Regions from separate parts of the Streptomyces sp. NPDC091287 genome, predicted to be linked through region 1. Evidence: riboswitches for the same ligand, from Rfam matches in the RefSeq annotation. Region 1 holds a riboswitch; each other region holds the start of a gene.
What was found. A riboswitch is a leader RNA that binds a small molecule or an ion and turns the genes downstream of it on or off. The one in region 1 is predicted to bind cobalamin.
Positions count from the first base shown of each region.

Region 2: linked by a shared signal. The riboswitch ahead of ACIQRW_RS35400 (cobalamin biosynthesis protein) and the one ahead of ACIQRW_RS02515 (CbtB-domain containing protein) in region 1 are both predicted to bind cobalamin.
Region 3: linked by a shared signal. The riboswitch ahead of ACIQRW_RS20560 (ribonucleoside-diphosphate reductase subunit alpha) and the one ahead of ACIQRW_RS02515 (CbtB-domain containing protein) in region 1 are both predicted to bind cobalamin.

Region 1 covers NZ_JBIVUV010000001.1:580,493-585,559, forward strand. The annotation lists gene ACIQRW_RS02500 (metallophosphoesterase family protein) at 1-698, shown strand, start outside; gene ACIQRW_RS02505 (4'-phosphopantetheinyl transferase) at 695-1,417, shown strand; gene ACIQRW_RS02510 (histidine phosphatase family protein) at 1,482-2,072, opposite strand; adenosylcobalamin (AdoCbl) riboswitch at 2,197-2,289, shown strand; gene ACIQRW_RS02515 (CbtB-domain containing protein) at 2,335-2,550, shown strand; gene ACIQRW_RS02520 (CbtA family protein) at 2,611-3,366, shown strand; partial or broken gene ACIQRW_RS02525 (TetR/AcrR family transcriptional regulator) at 3,440-3,553, shown strand; gene ACIQRW_RS02530 (hypothetical protein) at 3,685-4,347, opposite strand; gene ACIQRW_RS02535 (tetratricopeptide repeat protein) at 4,457-4,822, opposite strand; gene ACIQRW_RS02540 (pirin family protein) at 4,969-5,067, shown strand, end outside.
Region 2 covers NZ_JBIVUV010000028.1:57,041-62,107, reverse strand. The annotation lists gene ACIQRW_RS35405 (cobyric acid synthase) at 1-843, opposite strand, end outside; gene ACIQRW_RS35400 (cobalamin biosynthesis protein) at 884-1,864, opposite strand; cobalamin riboswitch at 2,002-2,134, opposite strand; gene ACIQRW_RS35395 (hypothetical protein) at 2,284-2,514, opposite strand; gene ACIQRW_RS35390 (anion permease) at 2,527-3,789, opposite strand; gene ACIQRW_RS35385 (class II aldolase/adducin family protein) at 4,067-4,726, shown strand; gene ACIQRW_RS35380 (alpha/beta hydrolase) at 4,903-5,067, shown strand, end outside.
Region 3 covers NZ_JBIVUV010000011.1:230,465-235,531, reverse strand. The annotation lists gene ACIQRW_RS20580 (carbon starvation CstA family protein) at 1-91, shown strand, start outside; gene ACIQRW_RS20575 (YbdD/YjiX family protein) at 88-291, shown strand; gene ACIQRW_RS20570 (hypothetical protein) at 426-1,106, shown strand; gene ACIQRW_RS20565 (GNAT family N-acetyltransferase) at 1,125-1,634, shown strand; cobalamin riboswitch at 1,687-1,823, shown strand; gene ACIQRW_RS20560 (ribonucleoside-diphosphate reductase subunit alpha) at 1,959-4,415, shown strand; gene ACIQRW_RS20555 (ribonucleotide-diphosphate reductase subunit beta) at 4,415-5,067, shown strand, end outside.

The sequences.
Region 1 (5,067 bases):
AGCTGTGGACCCTGGCCAAGGACCCGGTCCAACTGCGCGGCCAGGCCCGCTACGACCACCTCGTCGAGCTGTGCCGGGACCTCGGAGTGACGACTCCGGAAGACCCGTTCCCGCTCTGGCCGGGCCCGGACGGACCGGTGGCGATCGCGCCGCTCTTCCTCCTGTACGACTACACCTTCCGCGCCCCGGGAACGCACACGAAGGAGGAGTCGCTGGCCGTCGCGCACGAGTCCGGCATCGTCTGCAACGACGAATACCTCCTGCACCCGGATCCCTATCCGACGCGGGACGACTGGTGCCGCGCCCGGGTCGCCGCGACCGGGCGCCGGCTCGCGGAGCACGACCCCGAGATACCCCTCGTCCTCGCCGGGCACTGGCCGCTGGTCCGGGAACCCACATCGGTGATGTGGTACCCGGAGTTCGCCCAGTGGTGCGGCACCGAGCTGACCGCCGACTGGCACCGCCGCTTCAACGTCACCGCCGTCGTCTACGGCCACCTCCACATCCCCCGTACGACCTGGTACGACGGGGTGCGCTTCGAGGAGGTCTCCATCGGCTACCCCAGGGAGTGGCGCGAGAGGGGGCACCCGCGCGGCCTGCTGCGGCAGATCCTCCCCTACGAGGGGCAACCCGCCCCGCCCGCCCGCACCGACGCCGAACCGTCCGCACAGCGGCGCACCCCCGGAGGCTCCTCGTGATCGAGCGACTGCTGCCCGCCGACGTCTCCTGTGCCGCCACCCGCGCGGAGACCGTCCCCGACGGAACCCTCTTCCCGGAGGAGGAGGCGCTGGTCGCCAAGAGCGTGGCCAAACGCAGGAACGACTTCTCGACGGCCCGCGCCTGCGCCCGGCGCGCCATGGCCGGACTCGGTCTGCCACCCGTGGCCGTGCTCCACGGTCACCGGGGACGACCGCTGTGGCCCGAGGGAATCGTCGGCAGCCTCACCCACTGCGACGGGTACCGGGCGGCCGCGCTGGCCCGCGCGAAGGGCGTGCTGTCGCTCGGCATCGACGCGGAACCGCACGCTCCGCTCCCCACCGGCGTACGGGAGTTGGTGACCCTGCCCGCCGAACGTGCGCGGATCGGTCCGCCTGCGCCGGAAGGCAAGGGCGAAATCCACTGGGACCGTGTCCTGTTCAGTGCCAAGGAGAGCGTGTTCAAGACCTGGTACCCGGTCACGGGAATCGAACTCGACTTCATCCAGGCAGATCTGACGTTCCAGCAGACGGGCGGCCGAGGCGACACGGGCGACACGCCTCAAGGGGGCACCGCTGCCGAGGGCACGTTCGCGGCGCGTCTGCTCCTCACGGACCCGGCCCTGCCGACGACGCTGCACGGGCAGTGGCGGATCGAGGACGGCATCGTCGCCACGGCCGTGCTGGTCCGGCCCGACTGGCGGGAGAGCGAGGGGGCGTGACGCCCGGCCGGCCGGGCTGTGTGGGGGCTGCGCAGTGGCGGACGGGGGCGTAGCGCAGTGGCGTTCAGCCGGTCGTGGGGGCGGTGAGCGGGCGGCCCAGCCCCACGTTCCACCGGCCCGACCGCCCGCTGAGTTCGGTCAGCGTCAGCGGGGCGACATCCAGCCGCCAGAACGCTTCCGCCGGCAGCCGCAGACCATGGACGACCGCCGCCCGGAGGACGGCGGCCTCGGCCACGGCCAGGAAGTCCGCGCCGGGTGCGTCCGGTCCGCCGAGGGAGTCCAGCCATCCTCCGATCCTCCCGATCAGGTCCCGCAGCGACTCGCCGCCGTGCGGGGCGGCCGAAGGATCACCGAGCCAGGCGGTCAGCCGGGCGGGCTCGGCGGCCGCCACATCGTCGAGGCGGCGGCCGGACCACCGCGCCAGATCCCAGCCGGCCAGCACCGGGTCGGTCCGCGCCGCCAGCCCGAGCGCCTCGGCGGTCTCGCGGCACCGCCCGGAGGGGCCGCTGAGCGCGAGTCCGGTCACCGGCACCGCGTCGGCCGCTGCCCGCGCGCGCTCCCGGCCGGACCGGTCCAGGGGAGCGTCGCCGTCGAAGCGGGCCTCCCGCAGCGCGGCGTTCATCGCCGGTGAGATCAACATCACCCGTACTGTCATGTCCCTGCCCTTACTTCTTCACCAGGGGCCCCAGGGCTGTCGCCCCACGCGATCCGTGCTCCGCGACCCCGCAGATTGGACCATGGCGGCGCCTGCCCGCAGGCGGTATGGTCGCGTCGACCATGACGAGGGTGCGACGGAAGCCCGGTGAGAATCCGGCACGGTCGCGCCACTGTGACCCCGCGTGCGCGGGGAAGTCAGACCCGGCACCTTCGTCCGAGGCACCACGACAGGGACGCGTGTTCCCACAGGAGGTTCTGCCATGGCGCAGTCCGCCGTTCCGGCAACAGGTACATCCACGATCGCCCCGATCTCGGCGAAGACCATTGCCCCGTGGGCGGTCTTCTTCGGCATCCTCATGCTCGTCCTGCTGTACTTCGTCGGCGCCGAACAGGGCGCCACAGCGCTCATCTCGGGCGAAGGCGTCCACGAGTGGGTTCACGACGGCCGTCACCTGCTCGGCTTCCCCTGCCACTGAGACACCTGAGCTACCAGGGAATCAGTGGACACGGGAAGCAAGAGAAAACAGGAAACCAACGTGAACTCCATATCTGTCAGGGCTCTGCTCGTGCGCGGCATGCTCGCGGGCCTGATCGCGGGCGCGTTCGCGCTCGCCGTGGCCTACTTCCTCGGTGAGTCCCAGGTGGACGCGGCCATCGCCCTCGAAGAGGCGCACAGCCACGACCACGGCGGTGGCGAGGAGTTGGTGAGCCGCACCATGCAGGCCACCGGCGGACTCGCCACCGGTGTTCTGGTCTTCGGCGTCGCCGTGGGCGGGATCGCCGCCCTCGTGTTCTGCTACGCACTGGGCCGCATCGGTGACTTCGGCCCCCGGGCCACCGCGGCGTTGATCGCGGGCGCCGCCCTGCTCACGGTCTACGTGGTGCCGTTCCTCAAATACCCGGCGAATCCGCCCGCCGTCGGCAACCCCGACACCATCGGCGAGCGCACCGCCCTGTTCTTCCTGATGGTCGCCCTCAGCGTGCTGCTGGCCGTCGCCGCCGTCATCATCGGCAGACGGCTCGCTCCTCGCCTGGGCAACTGGAACGCGACCGTGGCGGCCGCCGCCGGCTTCATCCTGCTGATCGGCCTCGCCTACGCCTTCCTGCCCTCCTTCGACGAAGTGGGCAAGGACTTCCCGGCCGGGCTGCTGTGGGAGTTCCGGCTCTCCACGCTCGCGGTGCAGGTGACGCTGTGGAGCGTCTTCGGCGTCGTCTTCGGGCGCCTCACCGAACGTCTCCTGTCGCCGGCCACCCCTGCCGCGACGCCCCGAACCGCGAGTGCGGTGAACTGAGTCCGACCGCACGCGCACATGCGGACGCACCAGTGCGCATGTACTGACGCGCACGAAGGAACCCGCCGGGTAAGCCCGGTTGAGCGCCCTGCTGCGGCAGGAGCACGGGGCGGGCCTGAGCACCGCCGAAGCAGCGCTGATGAAGGAGTGGCTCGACCGGGTGGCGAACGCCAGGCCGGACGGCTGAACCGAACCAAGGGCGCTGCCGGACCGTGTGGTCGTCGAGGGAGTCGGACATCGGGGCGTCAGGCGACAGACGTCATGGTGCCGGGTGCCGGGAATCTGGGGCAGAAGGCAGGAGGCAGGGCGCGGAGGTCGTCATGGTGCGGGGGAGGAGGCGTCGTGATCGCGGAGGCCGTCCTCCGTGCGGCGTGCCGCGTTGTCGACGATCCGTTCGAGGCTTTCCTGTACGTCGTGTTCCGTGCTCCCGTGCGGTGCGTACGCGGACACTGTGAGCACGAGGTCGCCGTTCCACAGGAGGAGGGTGCGGCCGGGGCGCCCCTGGTCGTCGGCCGGTATCGCGTAGGCGGCTTCGTGGACTTTCTCGGGCCCGCGTCCGTGGGCACGGTCGAGGTCCTCCTTGACGCGGTACGCGTGACGGGCGGCCCCGGTGGCCTCGTACACCGAGGCCCTGGTGCTGAGCTTCCAGAACGTGCCGTCGGCGGCCTTCAGGTCCGCGAGGCAGCCGGTCTGCCGGTACAGCGGCCGCGCGCCGTTCTCGCCGATGTCCTCCTGGGCGTCGGGGGAGGCGGAGTCGGTGGTGCTCCCGAGGGTGAAGCCCTCGGCGGGAGCTTCGCCCGTGAGGAGATCGCAGGGTCTGCTGGTCCAACTGTGGGTTCCCGGCGGGCGAGCGGTCTGCTCCGCCGCCTCCGGGTTCTTTCCGTCATCGCCACCGGAGCAGCCGGCCGAAACCGCCACCGCCAGCCCGATGAGCGCGGCCGACCGCGCCCGGCCTAATGCGGCACTCCTGGATCCGTGCATCTTCCACCCCTTCGTCCTGGAGATCCCATTGTCCGATGCTCGTATCGGCGGGTAAAGGAGACCGGGCCCGCACCGAGTGGTGCGGGCCCGGTCGGTGACACGGAGCGGCTCAGGAGCGCGTGGCTCCGGGGCCGAAGTCGCCGGTGAGGGCGGCGGCCATCCGCAGGTGCGGCGCCGCGTCGGCGATCCGCCCCTGGCGCTCCAGCGTCCGGCCCAGCATCAGGTGCGCGTAGCTCTCCACCGGGTCGAGCTCCAGAATGGCCCGGAGCTCCTGCTCCGCCTTACCCAGGCGGGCGGAGTGGTAGTAGGAGCGGGCCAACAGCAGCCGCGGCGCGACCTGCTCCGGCGCTTCCCCGACGAGTCCACCCAGGATCCGCGCGGCCGTCAGGTACTCCTTGGCCTCGAAGAACATCTGCGCCCGGTCCCACCGGTCGGCGGCGGTGCCGAACTCGTAGTAGGTCTCGGTCTCGCTCACGCGTCCTCCTTCGTGTGGTGCGGGCCGTCTCCGGACCGCCTCGCCGTACGTTCAGCCATGACAACACCGCACAATGGTTGAACATTCCACTAAAATTCTGGCGTGGGACCGGTGCTCCACGCCCCTACGGGAATAGGTTGAGCGCCATGAGCAATCTCGATCGCCAGGCCACGCCCTCCGTCTGCGGAGGGCGCGGCTTCGTCGTCGCCGAGCCCGTCCGTGAGCTTCTCGCCCCCCGCCGCGTC
Region 2 (5,067 bases), on a different contig from region 1:
GGCCAGCGCGTCCACGTCCGTGAAGTTCGACATCAGCGGCACGGCGCAGACCGCCACCCGCAGCACGTCCTCGCCGTGCGGGGGAGCCACGACCGACTCCCGCACCGCACCCCGCAGGGACACCCGCAGGCCGTCCTCCTCGTCGATACCGAGCCCGTGGGCGTAGGGCAGTACCCCGTACGTCCGCCGCCCGGTCAGCCCGTACAGCATGTCCAGGCCCGGCTCCAGCAGTGAGACATCGCCCCGGAACTTGTTCACCAGATACCCCGCGACCAGCGCCTGGTCCTCGGGGCCCAGCAGCGCCGTCGTCCCGAAGAACGACGCGAAGACGCCGCCCCGGTCGATGTCCCCCACCACCAGGACGGGGAACTTCGCGGCCCGCGCGATCCCCATGTTCACGATGTCCGTGCGCCGCAGATTGATCTCGGCCGGGGACCCGGCGCCTTCACAGATCACGGCGTCATAGGTCGACCTCAGCTCCTCCAGACAGTCCGTCACCGTCCCGAGCAACGCCTCCTGCCGCCCCCCGTGGTACCCCCGGGCGCTCATCTCGCCGACCGGCTTGCCCATCAGCACGACCTGGCTGGACCGGTCGCCGCCGGGCTTCAGCAGCACCGGGTTCATCAGGGCCGTCGGCTCCACCCGGGCGGCCTGCGCCTGCATCGCCTGGGCCCGGCCGATCTCCGCGCCCTGTCGGGTCACGAAGGAGTTCAGGGACATGTTCTGGGCCTTGAAGGGCGCGACCTTCACGCCCCGGCGCACCAGCCACCGGCAGATGCCCGCCGTGACGACGCTCTTGCCCGCGTCCGATGTGGTCCCCGCGACCAGCAGCCCGCCGCTCATGCCCGCTCCCGTTCCCGTACCGCGTTCCGTGCCGGACCGTTCATGACCGCCCCCGCCTCCGTCCTGTCGACGACCGTCCCGCGACCACGCGGCCCGCGACCATCCGCCCCGCCACGCACACGCCGAGGGCCAGCGTGCTCACCCGGCGCGACAGCCGTACCGCGCGTTCGATGTCCGTGCCCCGCACATCCCGCCCGGACTCCCCGTTCAGCACCGGCCGGTGCTCGACGCGCCCCGCGTACGCCAGGGTCCCGCCCAGCCGTACGCCGAGCGCCCCCGCGAACGCGGCCTCCACCGGCCCCGCGTTCGGGCTCGGGTGACGCCCCGCGTCCGCCCTCCAGGCACGTACGGCCTCCCGGGGCCGCCCGCCGCCCGCCACGGCCAGCGCGGCCGTCAGCCGGGCACCGGGCCACCCCGCGAGGTCGTCCAGACGGGCCGAGGCCCAGCCGTAACGGCGGTAGCGGGGCGACTTGTGGCCGACCATCGCGTCGAGCGTGTTCACGGCCCGGAAGCCGACGAGCCCCGGCACCCCGCCGATCGCCCCCCACACCAGCGCGCCGACGACGGCGTCCGAGGTGTTCTCGGCGACCGACTCGACGACCGCGCGGGCGATGCCCGGACCGTCCAGGGAGTGCGGATCGCGCCCGCACAGGTGCGGCAGCCGCTCCCGCGCCACCTCCAGATCCCCGGCGGCCAGGGCGCCGCCGATGGCGCGGGCCTCCTGCCCCAGCGACGTACCGCCCATGACGGACCAGGCGGTGGCGGCGGTCAGCGCGACGGCGAGCGCGGGGCGTCCCCGGACGGCGCGCGCGGTCAGCGCGGCCGCCCCCACGGCGCCTCCGGCGCAGACGAGGGTGTGCAGCGCGCCCCGGCCCCGGTCGTCGCGCCACAGCAGGGACTCCACCCGCGCGGCGGCGCGGCCGAATCCGGCGACGGGGTGGCCCCGACGGGGGTCGCCGAGCAGGGCGTCGGCGATCAGCCCGGCCGTGGCGCCGTACGCGAAAACGCGGTCGGCACGCACGGCTCAGCCGGTCGCGGGGAGAGAGGTTCCGGCGAGAGGGCCTGTCGTGGGGGGCACAGGAAGCGGCGCACGGCGGCCGGGCATGGCGTATGTCCTCACTCAGGGTCCGCGCCCTGGTTCGACGTGACCGGCGACGAGAGTCTCCTGGCTTCCGGATCCGCAGTTCCCCCGGCCTTCCAGCCCGCGTGGAGCGGGCCGTGACGTCCGGTGTGGGGGAGTGCTCCCCGGTGACAGTGGCGGGACCGCGCCGGATTCGCACCGGCTTCCTCTGCTGTCGCCGTAAATGGCTCCGGCAGTCCACCACGCCCCGCGAACAGCCGTCAACTCGCTGTTGACCTGCGAGGCTCCACTGTGCGCAGACGCACATCGGGCCGGACACACGAGGGTGTGTCCGGCCCGAAGGAGTGCGGGGTACGGGGTCAGGCGACGATCAGGTAGATCCCGTACGAGACCGCCGCGACGCACAGCGCGAAGCAGGCGTACGCGCCGGTGCGCGCCAGCGCCACCGACCCGCCGGAAGCGCGGCCTCCGGCCGTGGCGGACTGCTTGGAGAGGGCGACGATGCCCAGGGTGAAGAGGCCGACCAGCGCGACGGTGACCACCAGGCTGACACCGAAGACGGAGGCGAGAGCTGCCCAGTCGATTTTCATGCGGATCTGTCCTTACACCTTGGCCGGCGGCCGGGCCGGGTCGTCGGGCGCCGAGGCCGGGGCCGGGATGGTGGTTGCGAGGTCGGCGGCCGGGCCGCCGACGGGCGGCGGCTGGACCGCCGCCATGGCGGCGGTGACGATGCCCTGCGGCTCGCCCTCCCCGTCCGTGTCGTTGACGTTGGTGTGGTCGACCGGCTGGCGGCGCGAGGCCAGCCAGATGGCGAAGGAACCGCCCACGAGCAGGACCGCGGTGACCGTGATGCCCCAGGGACCCTGCTTGGTCAGGAACTCGGCGCCCGCACCGATCAGACCGGCCGCCGGGAGCGTCAGCCCCCAGGCGACGAACATCCGGGTGGCGGTGGACCAGCGGACCACGCCCCCCTTGCGGCCGAGGCCCGCGCCCATGACGGCACCGGAGCAGGACTGGGTGGTGGAGAGCGAGAAGCCGAGGTGCGAGGAGGCCAGGATGACCGTCGCCGCGCTGGTCTGGGCGGCGAAGCCCTGCGGCGGCTGGAGGTCGGTCAGTCCCTTGCCCATCGTGCGGATGATGCGCCAGCCACCGAGGTAGGTGCCGAGCGCGATGGCCACACCGGCGGAGACGATGACCCACAGGGGCGGGTTGGAGCCGGGGGCGAGGACGCCGCCGGTGACCAGGGCCAGCGTGATGATGCCCATCGTCTTCTGGGCGTCGTTGGTGCCGTGGGCCAGCGAGACGAGACCGGCGGAGGCGATCTGTCCGGCCCGGTAGCCCTTGGCCGTCGACTTCAGCTGACCCTCGTCGGTGACGTTCCGGTTGATCCGGTACGTCAGCCGCGTGGCCAGCATCGCGGCGAGGCCGGCGACCAGCGGGGCGGCGATCGCCGGGAGCAGCACCTTCGTGACGACGGTGCCGCCGTTGATCGAGGACCAGCCGGCCGACATGACCGCGGCGCCGATCAGACCGCCGAACAGGGCGTGGGAGGAGCTGGAGGGCAGGCCGACCAGCCAGGTCAGGAGATTCCACAGGATGGCGCCGACGAGCGCCGCGAAGATGACCTCGGTTCTGAGGCCGTCCTCGTTGACAATCCCGCCGGAGATCGTCTTGGCGACCTCCACCGACAGGAACGCGCCGATCAGGTTGAGAACGGCGGACATCGCCACCGCTGTCTTGGGTTTCAGAGCGCCGGTCGAGATGGTCGTCGCCATCGCGTTGGCAGTGTCGTGGAAACCGTTCGTGAAATCGAACACGAGAGCTGTCACGACCACAATCGCAAGCAGCAGCGTGATGTGTTCCATTTACCCAGGCAATCGTTCGACGTCAGTGGCACGTGGACCGTAGGCAACCTGGATGAACGGAAGATGAACTGGGCAGGGCGTTGCGGTGACCCCAAACGGAGTGGGTCGCCTCCGCTTGTGCGCGGGAGGGGCTGCGCGGTGCCTGTGAGGCGGGGTGTGGTCTGCCCTTTGCCTCCGTTTGGCGAACATTTTGAACGGCTGTTCGGCACTCGGAAGAGACCTCCGTCACCTCCCATGTGACGTTCCGGTTGCGCCTCTTGACCCCTACGCTCGCCCCATGAGCGAGCAGTACCCGGAATCCATCGGCAGGACCTGGCTGGACGTCGTCGCGACCGCCCGTCGCAGCGCGGCGGACGGCCTGGTCGTCGGCACCTCGGGCAATGTGTCGGCACGCGTCGGCGACCTGGTCCTGGTCACGCCCAGCGGGGTGCCCTACGACCGGCTCGGCCCCCGGGACGCGGTCGGAGTCGATCTGGAAGGCCGCCAGGTCCTCGGGGACCTCGGGCCGACCAGCGAACTCCCCCTCCACCTGGCCGTCTACCGCTCCACCGACGCCGCCGCGGTGGTCCACACCCACGCCGTGCACGCCACGGCCGTCTCCACCCTCGTCACCGAGGTGCCGCTCGTCCACTACGCCGCCGCCATCCTCGGCGGCCCCGTCCGCACCGCCGCCTACGCCCGCTACGGCACCCCGGAACTGGCCGAGGCCATGCTCGGGGCCCTGGAGGACCGCACCGGCTGTCTGCTCGCCAACCACGGCACCGTCACCTACGGCGACACGCTCGACCAGGCCTACGAGCGCACCGCCCAACTGGAGTGGCTCTGCCGCCTCTGGCTCACCGCGAGCTCCGTGCCCGGCCGCACCCCGGCCCTGCTCGACGCGGCCCAGCTGGACGAGGTGACGGAAGCGCTCAAGGGATACGGCCAGCCCGGCTGACCCGAGCGCCGCGCCCGCCCCCGGCACCCTCGCGAACCACCGGAGCCCGGGCCACAGCTCCGGCCCGGTCCCGGACGGCCCCGGCCCGCGTCCGCCCCGGTCCGGCCCCGGCCCGCGTCCGCCCCGGACGGCCCCGCCCGCTGGCAGCCCGCCTCCCGCCCCACGACACTGGAGCGGTGCGCCCGGTAACCGCGACGGCAACGGCCGTCACCACGATCCTCGGCGTCGGTGCGACAGCGGTCGCCGCCGGCCGGTACGCCAGCGGCGTCGCCCTCAAAGCGGCGCCCGGACGTCCCCTCCCCGCCGACCGCAGACTCACCGTGCACGCCACGGCGGCCGGT
Region 3 (5,067 bases), on a different contig from region 1:
CAAGGAGGAGAAGGCCGAACTGGCCGCCGCCGGAGTCGGCCCCGAGGGCGGCATCCGCAAGGAGGCGGCGGAGACGGGGAGCCGGACATGACGGTCGCGGACGTACGACGGGTGGCCGGACGGATCCGCTGGTACGTCCGTGAGCTGACCGGCGAGTCCACGTACGACCGCTATGTGGCGCACGCGAGGACCCACGATCCGGACACGCCGGTGATGACCCGTCGCGCCTTCGAACGCAGCCGCACGGACGCCCGCGAGGCGGATCCCCGCGAGGGCTTCCGCTGCTGCTGAGCACCACCGGCCGGAGATCGGGCCGCCGCACCCCTTCCAGGGGCGCGGCGGCCTCTTTTCGCGCCCTCGCACGAGCCCGGGCGCCGCTCGATTTCCCGGTGCGCGGAGCCCTCACCGTACGAAAGGATGTGCCCATGACATCGCATCCCCGGCCGCCCCGGCTCCGTCCCGTACTCACGACCTTGGCGCTGGCGTTGGCCCTGGCGGCGGCGACGGGCTGCGGCACCGAGGTGGCGACCGGCACGGAGGCGGCGGACCGGAGCGCCTCGGCGGCCCCGGCGCCCGACCGGGCAGAGCTGGAGGCGCGGGCGCTGGCCGTGCAGACCGTCGCGGAGCACGTATGGGTGACCGAAGTCCCGGGGTACACCCTGGCCCGCCAGTCGGTCGGGGTGATCGGCGACGACGGGTTCGGCAGCGTCTACACCACACCCGACGGCGGGCAGATCCAGCTGCGGGTGGAGCGCCGGGCGCACGCCGGGGCCGACTGTACGAAGGACCCCGCGCCCGAGGGCGGCCGGGAGCCCGTGAAGACGTGCGAGCGGGACGGTGAACAGTGGTACCGGGCCACGGAGTCGGGCCACGCGTACGCGTGGGAGCAGGGCGGACTCGTGGTCACCGTGAGCGGGGCGCCCGCAGAGGTGGACCGGGCGACGCTGCGGTCCGCGGCGCGGGCCGCCCACCGCGCCGACGACCACGAGCTGGACCAGGTGCTCCCGCCGGCCGACGAGGCACCCGGGCAGCGGCCGGTCGAGCGTGGGGACCTGCCGCCGGTGGGCGACGGCGCGCCCAACAACGACGTGGGAGCGAGTGGCTGACGTGGGAGCGAGTGGCTGATGGATCTGACGATCAGAGCGGCGGAGCCCGGCGAGTACGCCGTCCTCGGCGGGATCATCGCCGAGGCGTATCTCGGCGACGGTCTGCTGGACGGCCCGCGGGACCCGTATCTGCTCAAGTTGCGGGCGGTGGAGCAACGCGCGACCGAGGCCGAGGTCCTCGTCGCGCTCGACGCGCACGGGGCGGTGCTCGGCGGTGTGACCTATGCCGCACCCGGCACCCCGTGGCGCGACATCGCCGGTCCGGACGAGGCCGAGTTCCGGATGCTGGCCGTGGCCCGCGAGGGACGCGGGCGGGGCGTGGGAGAGGCCCTCGTGCGGGCGTGCGTCGAGCGCGCCCGGTCCGCCGAGGGCGTGCGGGCGCTCGTGCTGTCGACGCAGCCGGCCATGCTCGGAGCCCATAGGATCTACCGTCGGCTCGGCTTCGTACGAACCCCCGAACGGGACTGGGAACCGGTGCCGGGACTACGGCTCATGACCTTCCGGCTGGAGCTGGAGGCGCCCTTCTGAGGGGCGTGTTAAATCGTCGCGACACAACATGTGGGGGCCGCTTCATCCGGCGGCCCCCACATGTATGCTCGACCTCGCTGTCGCCGCAGGGGAATCCGGTGCGAATCCGGAACTGTCCCGCAACGGTGTGATCAGTGTGCTTTTGCACACCCGCAAGTCCGAAGACCTGTCGACAGCGCGTCCGGCTCGACCGAATCGGACGCCAGACGTCCGGGTCTCGCGGATAGGCCGGTGGACGCCGTCAGCTGTGCTGCCCTGCCCCGGGTTTCGCGCTGCCCGGCTTCCCCGCCTGCCGCCGGCCCCTGCCGAGCGAGGGAAAGCCCAGTGACCATCGCGCCCGCCGATCCGGTTTCAGCCACCGCATCCGCTGCCTCCACCACGTCCGGAGCAGGCACGAACGACGGACCCGGGACCGCCTTGCTGCGGACCCTGACCGACCTCACCGTCGATCTTCCCGACACCGACCCCGGACGGGTCGCCGCGGCCGCGCTGCGCGGACGCAACGCCCGCTCCGACGAGGCCGAGCTGCGCTCGCTGGCCACCGAGGCCGCCGCGGGGCTCATCTCCGAGGACCCGGCGTACTCCCGGCTGGCCGCCCGGCTGCTGACCCGCACGATCGCGGACGAGGCCGCTGGCCAGGGCGCGACGTCCTTCTCCGCCTCGGTCGCCGTGGGCCACCGCGAGGGCCTGATCGCCGACCGCACCGCCGCGTTCGTCGCGCTCCACTCGGCCGCCCTCGACAAGCTCGTCGAACAGGCCCTGGCGGACGGCGCCGACGACCGCTTCGGCTACTTCGGTCTGCGGACGCTGCACAGCCGCTACCTGCTGCGCCACCCGATCACCCGGCAGGTCATCGAGACCCCGCAGCACTTCATGCTCCGCGTGGCCGCGGGCCTCGCCGAGGACGAGTCGGTGCGGGCGCTGGACGAGGTCGCCGCGCTGTACGGGCTGATGAGCCGGCTGGACTACCTCCCCTCCTCCCCCACGCTCTTCAACTCCGGCACCCGGCACCCGCAGATGTCCTCCTGCTACCTGCTGGACTCGCCGAAGGACGAGCTGGACTCGATCTACGACCGCTACCACCAGGTGGCGCGGCTCTCCAAGCACGCGGGCGGCATCGGTCTGTCGTACTCCCGCATCCGCGCCCGGGGTTCGCTGATCCGGGGCACCAACGGGCACTCGAACGGCATCGTGCCGTTCCTGAAGACGCTGGACGCCTCCGTGGCGGCGGTGAACCAGGGCGGCCGGCGCAAGGGCGCGGCGGCGGTCTACCTGGAGACCTGGCACGCGGACATCGAGGAGTTCCTGGAGCTCCGCGACAACACCGGTGAGGACCAGCGGCGTACGCACAACCTGAACCTGGCGCACTGGATCCCGGACGAGTTCATGCGCCGGGTCGACGCGGACACCGAGTGGTCGCTGTTCTCCCCAGCCGATGTGCCCGAGCTGGTCGACCTGTGGGGCGACGCGTTCGACGCGGCCTACCGGGCGGCCGAGGCCAAGGGCCTGGCCCGCAGAACGATTCCGGCGCGTGAGCTGTACGGCCGGATGATGCGGACCCTCGCGCAGACCGGCCAGGGCTGGATGACGTTCAAGGACGCCTCCAACCGGACCGCGAACCAGACCGCCGAGCCGGGCCGGGTCGTGCACTCCTCCAACCTGTGCACGGAGATCCTCGAAGTCACGGACGACGGCGAGACGGCCGTCTGCAACCTGGGCTCGGTCAACCTCGGCGCGTTCGTGGTGGACGGTTCGATCGACTGGGACCGGCTGGACGCCACCGTGCGGACCGCCGTGACCTTCCTCGACCGGGTCGTCGACATCAACTTCTACCCGACCGAGCAGGCCGGGCGCTCCAACTCCCGCTGGCGTCCGGTCGGCCTGGGCGCGATGGGCCTCCAGGACGTCTTCTTCCAGCTGCGCCTGCCGTTCGACTCCCCCGAGGCCCGCGCACTCTCCACGAAGATCTCCGAGCGGATCATGCTCGCCGCGTACGAGGCGTCCTGCGACCTCGCCGAGCGCCCCCAAGAGCCTCCGACAGGCTCCGGTTCAGGGGGGACCCCCCGGGGCCCGCTGCCCGCCTGGTCCGAGACCCGGGCCGCGCGCGGGGTGCTGCACCCCGACCACTACGACACCGAGCTGAACTGGCCGGAGCGCTGGGACACCCTGCGCGCCCGGGTCGCCAAGACCGGCATGCGCAACTCGCTGCTGCTGGCCATCGCCCCGACCGCCACGATCGCCTCGATCGCCGGGGTGTACGAGTGCATCGAGCCGCAGGTCTCCAACCTGTTCAAGCGCGAGACGCTCAGCGGTGAGTTCCTCCAGGTCAACGCCTACCTGGTGGACGAGCTGAAGAAGCTCGGCGTGTGGGACGCCCGCACCCGCGAGGCGCTGCGCGAGGCGAGCGGCTCCGTGCAGGGCTTCGCCTGGATCCCCGAGGACGTGCGGGCGCTGTACCGCACGGCGTGGGAGATCCCGCAGCGCGGCCTGATCGACATGGCGGCGGCCCGTACGCCGTTCCTCGACCAGAGCCAGTCGCTCAACCTGTTCCTGGAGACGCCGACGATCGGCAAGCTCTCCTCGATGTACGCGTACGCCTGGAAGCAGGGGCTGAAGACGACGTACTACCTGCGTTCACGCCCGGCGACCCGGATCGCCCGTGCCGCGTCCGGCCAGGCGACGGCCGCCGCCCCCATTCCCGTACAGCAGGCGTCGGCTCCCGACGCGGACGCGATCGCCTGCTCCCTGGAAAACCCCGAGTCCTGCGAGGCCTGCCAGTAATGAGCACCAACGACACCAAGAACCTGCTCGACCCGGGCTTCGAACTGACCCTGCGTCCCATGCGCTACCCGGACTTCTACGAGCGCTACCGGGACGCGATCAAGAACACCTGGACCGTCGAGGAGGTCGACCTCCACTCGGACGTCTCCGATCTCGCCAAGCTGTCGCCGGGCGAGCAGCACATGATCGGCCGGCTGGTGGCGTTCTTCGCGACCGGTGACTCGATCGTCTCCAACAACCTCGTGCTGACGCTGTACAAGCACATCAACTCCCCCGAGGCGCGGCTGTACCTGTCGCGGCAGCTCTTCGAGGAGGCCGTGCACGTCCAGTTCTATCTGACGCTGCTGGACACCTATCTGCCCGACCCGGACGACCGGGCGTCGGCGTTCGACGCGGTCGAGGAGATCCCCTCGATCCGTGAGAAGGCGCAGTTCTGCTTCAAGTGGATGGACTCGGTCGAGAAGATCGACCGGCTGGAGACGAAGGCGGACCGCCGCCGCTTCCTGCTGAACCTGATCTGCTTCGCGGCCTGCATCGAGGGGCTGTTCTTCTACGGCGCGTTCGCGTACGTGTACTGGTTCCGCTCGCGGGGTCTGCTGCACGGTCTCGCCACGGGCACCAACTGGGTGTTCCGTGACGAGACGATGCACAT